3 regions of the Microbacterium sp. Y355 genome follow, and region 3 is predicted to be linked to each of the others. Evidence: predicted binding sites of a transcription regulator. Region 3 holds the regulator's gene; each other region holds the start of a gene.
What was found. Region 3 encodes HrcA, which represses chaperone genes, less so after heat shock. Its sites were predicted from a motif close to TTNGCACTCGNNNNNNNCGAGTGCNAA; they were not measured.

Region 1 (3,352 bases), on a different contig from region 3:
CTTCGACGGCTGCCTTCGCGTTGCGAACGGCGTCCTCGATGCGGTGCTTGCGCTCCTTGAGCTCGACCTCGGTTGCAGCTCCTGCCTTGATGACCGCGACGCCACCAGCGAGCTTGGCGAGACGCTCCTGGAGCTTCTCACGGTCGTAGTCGCTGTCGGTGTTCTCGATCTCGCGGCGGATCTGGGTCACGCGACCCTCGATCTGCTCGGTCTCGCCAGCACCCTCGACGATGGTGGTCTCGTCCTTGGTGATGATGACCTTGCGCGCACGGCCCAGCAGGTCGAGGGTCGTGTTCTCGAGCTTGAGACCGACCTCTTCGCTGATGACCTGAGCACCCGTGAGGATCGCGATGTCCTGCAGCTGAGCCTTGCGACGGTCGCCGAAGCCGGGAGCCTTGACGGCAGCCGACTTGAAGATGCCGCGGATCTTGTTCAGCACCAGAGTCGCAAGAGCTTCGCCCTCGACGTCCTCGGCGATGATGACGAGTTCCTTGCCGTCCTGGATCACCTTGTCGACGACCGGGAGAAGATCCTTGATGTTCGAGATCTTCGAGTTCACGATGAGGATGTAAGGCTCCTCGAACACGGCCTCCTGGCGGTCTGCATCCGTCACGAAGTACGGGTTCAGGTAGCCCTTGTCGAAGCGCATGCCCTCGGTGAGCTCAAGCTCGGTACCGAAGGTCTGCGACTCCTCGACGGTGACGACGCCTTCCTTGCCGACCTTGTCGATCGCCTCGGCGATGAGCTCGCCGATCTCGGTGTCGGCGGCGGAGATGGATGCCGTGGCGGCAATCTGCTCCTTGGAGTCGATCTCCTTAGCGCTGGCAAGCAGCTCAGCGGTGATCGCTGCAACGGCCTTCTCGATGCCGCGCTTGAGCGAGATCGGGTCGGCGCCGGCTGCGACGTTGCGCAGGCCTTCACGGACGAGTGCCTGAGCGAGGACGGTCGCGGTGGTGGTTCCATCACCTGCGACGTCGTCGGTCTTCTTGGCGACCTCCTTGACGAGCTCCGCACCGATCTTCTCGTACGGGTCGTCCAGCTCGATCTCCTTGGCGATCGACACACCGTCGTTAGTGATCGTGGGAGCGCCCCACTTCTTCTCAAGCACGACGTTGCGGCCGCGCGGGCCGAGGGTCACCTTGACAGCGTCGGCGAGGATGTTGAGGCCGCGCTCGAGACCGCGACGGGCCTCCTCATCGAAAGCGATGATCTTTGCCATGAGTTTTGTCGTCCCTCCTGGACGTAGACGTTCTGGTTAGCACTCACAGTACGAGAGTGCTAACGCCCATTCTGGCACTCGACCCCATCGAGTGCAAGCCACGAGAGGCGTCTATTCTGCGGGAGGCTCCACAGGCTCAGGCGCGACGGTCATGCGGTCAAGGCCAATGGCGACGACCAGTTGCTTCTGCTCGGGGTTATTCGGGTCAGCATAGGCATCGCTCTGCGCGACCTGCGCTCCGCCGATCAGATCAGCAAGCCCGATAGCCGCCAACTGGTCGGCCTCGGCCAGGTAGTACACGGTGGTGTCGGCGAAATCCTGTGTTCCCGCGTCACCGTAGCTCACTGATTCAGGGGCCCAGCCGTTGTTGATGAGCGTCTCGCGTACCTGCACGTCCAGACCCTCCTCCGGCGTGGCGTTGAGCACCAGTACCGAATAGGTCGTGTCGACGACCCCGGTGTTTTCGGGTGCCGGCTCCGCGGTCGAGCCGACTCCGGGGAACAGAGTGATGCGTCCCATCAGCATCAACGCGACGAAGATGCCGACGACGACGATCACGAGTGCGGCAACAAAAGACCACAGCAGCACGACCCAGCCGTTCATTCCAGGGGCTTCGGCTCGATGCGCTCCTACGCGTCCAGAGGAACGGGGAACATCATCGAAGCGATCTTTGACGGGCTGAGGCACTCGTCGATGTTATCTGGCGGGGCCTTGGAATCCACACATAGTGCGCAGTCGGCGTCGCTCAGCCCGCGAATCCACGCATTCGCGCCACGCGCTTATCCGTTCTACTCTCGCGCAGCCGACGCAATCGTCGCACCAGCAGAGGGTCATGATCGAGCGCCTGCTCTGTGTCGATCAGCCGTCCGAGCAGTTGGTAGTAGCGCGCAGGACTCATGCCGAGCTTCGTGCGGATCGCCTCTTCCTTCGCGCCGCCGTGCCGCGGCCATGCGGCTTCCAGCGCGAGGATCGCGCGGTCGCGATCCGTGAGGTCTCCGAGCATGCGTCCAGGCTAAGGGCGATTCCCCGGCGAACCAGCGCGCCACTCCCACCAGCGCCCCAATGGGTCGGCGGCCGCACGCACTTCCCCGTCGACTGCGACGACGAATCCCGGCCAGGTGCTGGCATCCACCGGCGGATGCCAGGCGTCATGAAGTTTCGGCGCGTCGATGGTGATCCAGCGCGCTGGCAGGTGCTGCAGTTGCGTGATCAGCGACTGCCGCGGCGCCCAGGGAATATGAGCGAGAACGCCGGGCGTTGTGATCACGAGCGTCGCGTCAGGTGGAGCGGATGCAGCGAGCGCCACCACCTGCTCCCCGGCGTCACCGGGCACCATCGTGGGAGGATCTGCCGCAACGATGTCGAGCGCGGCCGTGATCCGCGCCTCCCGACCTGTCTCCCCCGGCCAGACGAGTCCCTGCAGCCAGGCACGATCTCGCGGGTCGCTGGCATCGAGCGGATCAAGGTCGATACCTGCACGCCAGACGATCTGAGGCATCCGCAGCGGCGGGATCTCCCCACGCACCTCGCTGGTGAGCACGACTTCAGAGGGTCCGTCATCCGGATCGAGAGCCGCACGCAGTCTGCCGTCGGCGCCAACGAAGCGATAGGAGTAGCGATCTGGGTAGAGGCAGAGGCCTCCGGACGCGCCGATCTCGAGCAGCGCGATCGGCCCGTCGATCTCGGAGAGCACCGGCAGCAGGGGCGCGAGGCGCAGTGGCTCGTTTGTCTGCACCCGGCGCGCAGAGCATTCCGCGACGATCTCGTCCGCGTGAGCGAGAAGAAACGCCCGCCACGTCTCGAAACCCGCCAGCGGTGCGCCCAGCATCCGCGTCACTGCGAACACCAGCGGGGGCTGCCGATGTGTATCAGGGATGCGGGCGAGCACCGCCTGCACGTCGGCATCAGCGGCGACTCCCGCAGCCCATCCCTCGTACATCCCGGAGCGGCCTGGCGCTTCCTCACGCGCGAAACGGTCGTAGCGTTCGCGCACAGCATCCGTCATCCACCCATTCTCACCCGATGTTTGACCTTCCATGCCTCGGCGCGGTGGACAATAGAAGAGACACAGGAGGTCTGATGGACTACAGCGTGAAGAAGACGGATGCCGAATGGCGCGAAGAACTCGGCGAC
Region 2 (3,352 bases), 1.3 Mb from region 3:
GCCGGGCGCCCGCCTCGCGCGGCCGCCCGCTCAGACTCGGTCGGCGAGGATCGCCATCCGCTTGTCGCCGGTGCGCGTGAGGATCAGCGTTGCCGACTGCGATCCCTTGAGGTTCAGCTTCTTGCGGAACGCGGCGGGGTCGATGTCCATCCCACGTTTCTTGATCTCCAGAGTGCCGATGTCGTTTGCACGAAGCACGGCGTTGATCGACTTGGGATTCGCGGCCATGACCTCGCGCACCCGGAACGACTGCACGAACGGGCTCGTGAGAGCGGCATCACCGGTGATGTAGGCGATCTTTTCGTCCAGCATCCCGGCCTCGAGGCTGCGTGCGACGTCGCCGATCAGGCGCGCACGGATGACCGCACCATCGGGTTCGTGCAAGAAGGCGCCGAGTTCACGGACGTCGGCGTCCTCGGCATCCGCCCCGCCGGTGAGTTCATGCGATTCCTCCCCGCGGTTCACCAGCGCCGCCCGGCGGACACCTTCGCGAGCCAGCACGCCTGACCACAGCACGAGTTCGACGACGCTGCCGTCGGCGCTGACCCACTGTGCTTCGGCATCCGCGGGAAGCGCATCGCGGTCGTGCCCTGGGCCGAGTTTGATGCCCGTCGGAACTCGGGATGCGAGGTCGAAGGCCCAGTCGAGTGAGGGGGAGTAGTCGGATGCAGCGACCCTCCGCGTCTCGCCATGACCTGCCGTCCGGCGAGCGGGGTCGAGCCAGACCGCAGTGCCGCTGCCTCGGAGATGTGCAGCTTCTTCGGGCGAATCGGCGGAATTGCTCCGAGGATGCTGCACATCTCCGAAGTTCGCGCCGGTGAAGTTCGCGCCGGTGAAGTTCGCGCTCACGAAGTCCTCGGCCGTGCCGTGCTGCACGGTCACTTCATCGCCGAACGGGGCCAGGTTGTAGGCGGCGATTGCGGCCGTCACTTCGTCGGCATCCACCGCGAGCACACTGAGGCCAGCGCCGGCGAATGCGAGTGCATCGCCGCCGATACCGCATCCGAGGTCGGCGACGTGTGAGATTCCGGCGCGGCGCATGCGTCCGGCGTGTCGTGCGGCGACTCCCAGACGCGTGGCCTGCTCGAAGCCGGCTCTCGTGAACAGCATCCGCTCGGCGAAGCCGCCGAACTTGGCTGCGCCCTTCGCGCGCAGATGAGCCTGGCCGACGACAGCCGATACGAGATCGGGGGAGTGGCCTGCAGCGCGCAGGCGGGAGACAGCCTGCGCGACCTCCGCCGTCGATTCGATCGTGCCGACCTCATCGAGCAGTCGGAGTCCCTCTGGGGTGAGCAGGGCGGTGAGCTCAGACAGTTCCACGTGCCCAGCCTACGAGGCGGCAGGTCACGGGCCTCATCGGCGGACGAAGATCTGGCTCAAGATGTCCAAAACTGGCACTCGCATTGCATGAGTGCCAGCCGACGGCATACACTTGAGTTAGCACTCTCGGGTTGAGAGTGCGAACAAGTCTTTCGTGTCAGCGTCAAGAAAGAAGAGGTAGACCGTGTCGGTTTCCATCAAGCCGCTCGAAGACCGCATCGTCATCCAGCAGGTCGAGGCCGAGCAGACCACCGCGAGTGGGCTGGTCATCCCTGACACTGCCAAGGAGAAGCCCCAGGAGGGCGAGGTTGTGGCCGTTGGCCCCGGCCGCATCGACGACAACGGCAACCGTGTTCCGATCGACGTCGCCGTCGGCGACCGCGTTCTGTACAGCAAGTACGGCGGCACCGAGGTGAAGTTCGGCGCCGATGAGTACCTCGTGCTCTCGGCTCGCGACGTCCTCGCCGTCGTCGTTCGCTAAGCGTTTCGACAAAGCGTAGAAGGCCCGGATGCATCACGCATCCGGGCCTTCTTGCATTCCACCCGGACAGCTGCCGCTCGTTTCCTGCCAACATCACGCGCGCGTGCGACTCAAGGTCCGTGGCCGGGCATAGTGTGATCCAGTGATCACAGACCGCAGCAGCCAGTCCGCCGGTGTGGCATACGCGGGCGGGGCATATCTGCTCTGGGGTATCCTGCCGCTGTACTTCCTGTTGCTCGTGCCAGCAGGCCCGTGGGAGATCGTCGCCGCGCGAGTGGTGTTCTCTTTCATCTTCTGTCTGCTGCTGCTGACCATCGCTCGCGGCTGGCGCAGGATCATCGCGATCATCCGACAGCCACGGCTGCTCGGCTGGACCGCGCTCGCCGGAGCGCTCATCTACTTCAACTGGCAGGTGTTCCTGATCGGAACCCTCACCGGGAATGTCGTCGAGACGTCCCTGGGCTACTTCATCAACCCGATCGCGACGGTGCTGCTCGGCGTCTTCGTGCTGCATGAGCGCATCCGTCGATTGCAATGGGTCGCGATAGGTATCGCGCTGATCGCCGTCGTGGTGATCATTGTGGCCTACGGCTCGTTCCCTTGGATCGCGCTGTCGCTGACAGCATCCTTCGGGATCTACGGTTTGATCAAGAAGAAGATCGGGCCTGCGGTGGATGCCGTGAGCGGCCTCACCCTCGAATCGTTCTGGCTTCTCCCCGTTGCTGTGGTTCAGCTCATCATCGTGGCGCAGACCACCGGCATCACCTTCGGTACCGAGGGGACGTGGCACACGTCTCTCATGCTGTTCGCCGGTATCGCCACCGCGGTGCCGCTGCTGCTGTTCGCCGCCGGCGCCCGCCGCATCAATCTCACGGTCATCGGGATGATCCAGTTCATTACGCCGATCATGCAATTCCTGACGGGTGTGCTCATCCTGCATGAGCCGATGCCCGCCGAACGCTGGATCGGGTTCATCATCGTCTGGATCGCGGTGTTCGTCTTCGTCGTCGACCTGCTGATCGCTGCCGGTCGGGGCCGTCGCATCCGTCTTGCGCCGATCGCGTGATCCCCCGCGGGATCCGTCCCAGGGAGATGTCGTGATCCGACGCACGAAGATGTCATGTTCGTGAAACATTCGGTATCACACCGTTAACGCATCGCAACACACGGATGACGAGTTCGCGTATACGTTTAGGTCACGGACGGCGCCCGAGTCGTCCGGGAACCATGAACCAGCAAGGGAGCAGCATGAGCGTCTTCACACACACGCGCGCGCGTAAGATCCTGGGCGGTCTCGCCTTGGTCAGCGCGAGCGCGATTGTCCTGGCAGGGTGTAGCAGCGGGGGAACCCCTGCAGACCCGTCCGAAGAGCCGGCGGCGCCCACTGATCGTGAAGCTCTCACGCTCAGCATCGGTACCGTCCTTCCTCAGACCGGCCAGCTCGCCTACCTCGGCCCGCCCGAGGAGGCCGGTGTCGGACTCGCCACCGCGGAGATCAACGCGGCAGATCTCGGCGTCACTGTCGAGGTCGAATACGGCGACTCGGGTGAC
Region 3 (3,352 bases):
ATCCGCGCGGATCGACGACAGCCTCGTGGTCGCCGTCGGGTCGAGCACCAGCATCCGCTGTCCTTCGTTGCGTGCGATCAGCTGCGCAGTGGTGAGCGGCGCCGACACCTCGGGTACCCAGAAGCGATGCGCCTGCTTCGCAGCCTCACGCACGATCGTCGCCCAACGCTCGCGGCCCTTGACCGCCTTCGGGCCCTCCCAGCGGGAGATGCTCCGCGACGCCTGCCACGGGACGACCTCGTCTACACCGAGCTCGCACGACGCCTGCACCGCAAGCTCATCACGATCTCCCTTGGCCAGCGCCTGCGCAAGCACCAGCCGGATCGCAGGAGCATCTTGCTCGGAGCGCTCAGTGATCTGCACGTCAACACGCGACGCCGACACATCGGTGACCGCGCCCTCGAGCCACACACCGGACCCATCACCGATCGTGACCGACTCCCCCACGCGCAGCCGACGTACGACCGCCGCGTGCTTGGCCTCAGCACCGGTCAACGACACGACGTCGCCGATAGCGGCAGTCGACGAGCTCTCGACGAGGAAGTGCAGAGCCACGAGGCCTCCGATTCAGAAACTCAGATCAGCGAACAGACGATCAGTGCCGGAACCTATCGCGCAGCTTCGAGAACAGCCCCTGCTGGAACTGTGCGAGCTGCGGCCCTGGCGCCTTCTGCTTCTTGGCGAAATCCTCGATCAGCGCACGCTCCGCAGAATCGAGCTTCGTCGGGGTCACCACCTGCACACCGACTCGCAGATCGCCACGCTGATTTCCGCGCAACGGCGTGATCCCGCGGCCCTTGATCGTGAGCACATCACCGGACTGCACGCCGGACCGGATCTCCAGATCCACCTGGCCATCCAGACCGTCGATCGAGGTTTCGGTGCCAAGAATCGCATCCGACATCGACACTTCGAGCGTTGCAAGCAGATCATCGCCATCGCGACTGAACGCTGCATGGGGCGAGACAGTGACCTCGACGTACAGGTCGCCGTGAGGCCCACCCGCCTTGCCGACCTCACCGGAGCCGGGCAGCTGCAGGCGCAGACCGGTCTCGACGCCGGCCGGAATATCCAGCGAGACGGTGCGGCGAGAGCGCACGCGTCCTTGACCTGCACAGGTGCCGCACGGATGCGGAATGACTGTGCCGTAGCCCTCGCAGGTGCCGCATGGCTGTGAGGTCACGACGTTGCCGAGCAGGCTCCGCACCTGACGCTGCACGTGCCCAGAGCCGCCACAGATGTCGCACGTCACCGGCGATGTACCCGGCTGCGTGCACGAACCGTTGCACGTCTCGCACAGCACCGCGGTGTCTACCTCGATGTCTCGGTGCGCACCGAAGACGACATCGCCGAGATCGAGGGTGACGCGCACCAGCGCATCCTGCCCACGCTCACGGCGTGACCGAGGCCGACCGCCGCGGCCACCGCCCTGCGCGCCGAAGAACGTCTCGAAGATGTCGCCAAAGCCTCCGAACCCGCCGAAGTCTCCGCCACCGTTGTTGGCACCGTCACCGCCGCCCATGTCATAGCGGCGACGTGAGTCGTCATCGCTGAGCACGTCGTACGCGTGGGTTACGAGCTTGAACTTCTCAGCAGCGTCGTCTCCCGGGTTCACGTCCGGGTGCAGCTGCCGTGCAAGCTTCCGATACGACTTCTTGATCTCGTCCGTCGTTGCGTCACGTGACACTCCGAGGACCTCATAGTGGTCCGCCACAATCACCTTTCTGCGTGTGCGTGCACGCGTGCAATCCGCTTCAGCGGCTCGCTTCGTCTTCGTCGAGCATCCGTGACAGGTAACGGGCGACAGCCCGTGCCGCAGCGAGATTACTCGGATAGTCCATCCGGGTGGGGCCCATTACGCCGACGCGCGCAGTGCCCCCCTGAGTGAGATAGTTGCTCGCGACGATAGATGCCTCTGGCAGCCCGAACGGTTCGTTCTCCGTGCCGATACTCGCCGCCAGACCATGCTCGTCGGTCACCATCTCGCTCATGAGCCGCAGGAGCGTCACCTGCTCCTCGATTGCTTCGAGGAGAGGATGGATGCTACCGCGGAAGTCCTGTTCGCGCTTGGCCAGAGTCGCCGCCCCTGCCATGACCAGCCGCTCCTGACGGAACTCGGCCAGCTCCTCGCCGATGATGCCCGCCACCACGCGCAACGCGATATCGGTGTGGGTTGCGTCGGGCGTGGTGATCATCGACTGCACTCGGTCAGTAGCCTCGCGTACTGATTGGCCGGTCAGCAGCGCAGACAGACGAGCGCGAAGCACGGCGACATCAGCATCGTCGAGTTCGATCGGCAGCCCCGCGATGCGCTGCGACACACCGCCGGCATCGGTCACGAGCACCACCAGCAGTCTGTTCGGCGCGAGCGTCACCAGCTCGATGTGCGTGAGATGTGCACGCGCGAAAGATGGGTATTGCGCGAGTGCAACCTGCCCGGTGACCTGCGTGAGTACGCGCACGGTCCGCGCCATCAGATCATCAAGATCGGCAGGATCGGCAAGGAACGACTCAATCGCAGTGCGCTGGGATCCAGAGAGCGGTCGCAACTGTGCGAGATGATCCACAAAGACCCGGTAGCCCTTGTCCGTCGGCACGCGCCCCGATGAGGTGTGCGGCGCGACGATGAGTTCTTCGTCCTCGAGGAGCGCCATATCGTTGCGGATTGTCGCGGCTGAGACGCCGAAGGAATGCCGATCGACGATCGATCTGCTGCCAACGGGCTCGTGGGTCTCGACGTAGTCCTGCACGATAGCTCGGAGGACTTCAAGTCCACGTTCAGTGACCATTTTTCGCCCTCCCGTCTGGCACTCACATACTCGGAGTGCCAATTCTACCCGTAGTGCTAGTCAGTGAGCTCGCGCACCACGGCGTCAGCCAGGAGACGCCCCTTCAACGTGAGACGAATGCGTCCCTTGAGCGCCGCCGCCGGGTCTACCATCCCATCGGCGATCAGCCCCGCCACCCGGGTGCGGTTCTGAGAAGGAATAGCGGTAACCGCGATTCCCTCAGCGAGTCGACTTTCCAACAGCACTCGCTCGAGCAGGTGAGCCTGGGCATCGGGTCGTTCTGTTCCGGCGGCAGGCGATTCGGATGCCGCCAGGCGCTGCGCATACGCTGCTGGATGCTTCACATTCCACCAACGAAGTCCAGCGACGTGGCTGTGCGCCCCTGGTCCGAAGCCCCACCAGTCGCTCCCGCGCCAGTACGCCAGGTTGTGGCGCGACCGCTGCTCGGCGCTTCGCGCCCAGTTGCTCAGCTCATACCAGTCGAAACCTGCCGCGGCGAGACGCGCGTCGAGGAGCTCGTACATATCGGCCTGCAGATCATCGTCAGGCGTCGGCACCTCACC

Region 1: a site for HrcA is predicted at 1,256-1,282, ahead of groL (chaperonin GroEL). Genes of this name have one in related genera too.
Region 2: a site for HrcA is predicted at 1,392-1,418, ahead of groES (co-chaperone GroES). Genes of this name have one in related genera too.

What each region holds. Positions count from the first base shown of each region.
Region 1 is NZ_JCAIUD010000002.1:115,354-118,705, reverse strand. Features, by position in the region: gene groL (chaperonin GroEL) at 1-1,219, opposite strand, end outside; gene AC1C2O_RS17595 (LytR C-terminal domain-containing protein) at 1,331-1,906, opposite strand; gene AC1C2O_RS17590 (DUF3263 domain-containing protein) at 1,965-2,222, opposite strand; gene AC1C2O_RS17585 (DUF2332 family protein) at 2,232-3,224, opposite strand; gene msrB (peptide-methionine (R)-S-oxide reductase MsrB) at 3,299-3,352, shown strand, end outside.
Region 2 is NZ_JCAIUD010000001.1:1,531,376-1,534,727, reverse strand. Features, by position in the region: gene AC1C2O_RS07390 (THUMP-like domain-containing protein) at 31-1,320, opposite strand; gene groES (co-chaperone GroES) at 1,505-1,801, shown strand; gene rarD (EamA family transporter RarD) at 1,944-2,867, shown strand; gene AC1C2O_RS07375 (ABC transporter substrate-binding protein) at 3,050-3,352, shown strand, end outside.
Region 3 is NZ_JCAIUD010000001.1:263,049-266,400, reverse strand. Features, by position in the region: gene AC1C2O_RS01325 (16S rRNA (uracil(1498)-N(3))-methyltransferase) at 1-555, opposite strand, end outside; gene dnaJ (molecular chaperone DnaJ) at 596-1,714, opposite strand; gene hrcA (heat-inducible transcriptional repressor HrcA) at 1,755-2,789, opposite strand; gene hemW (radical SAM family heme chaperone HemW) at 2,846-3,352, opposite strand, start outside.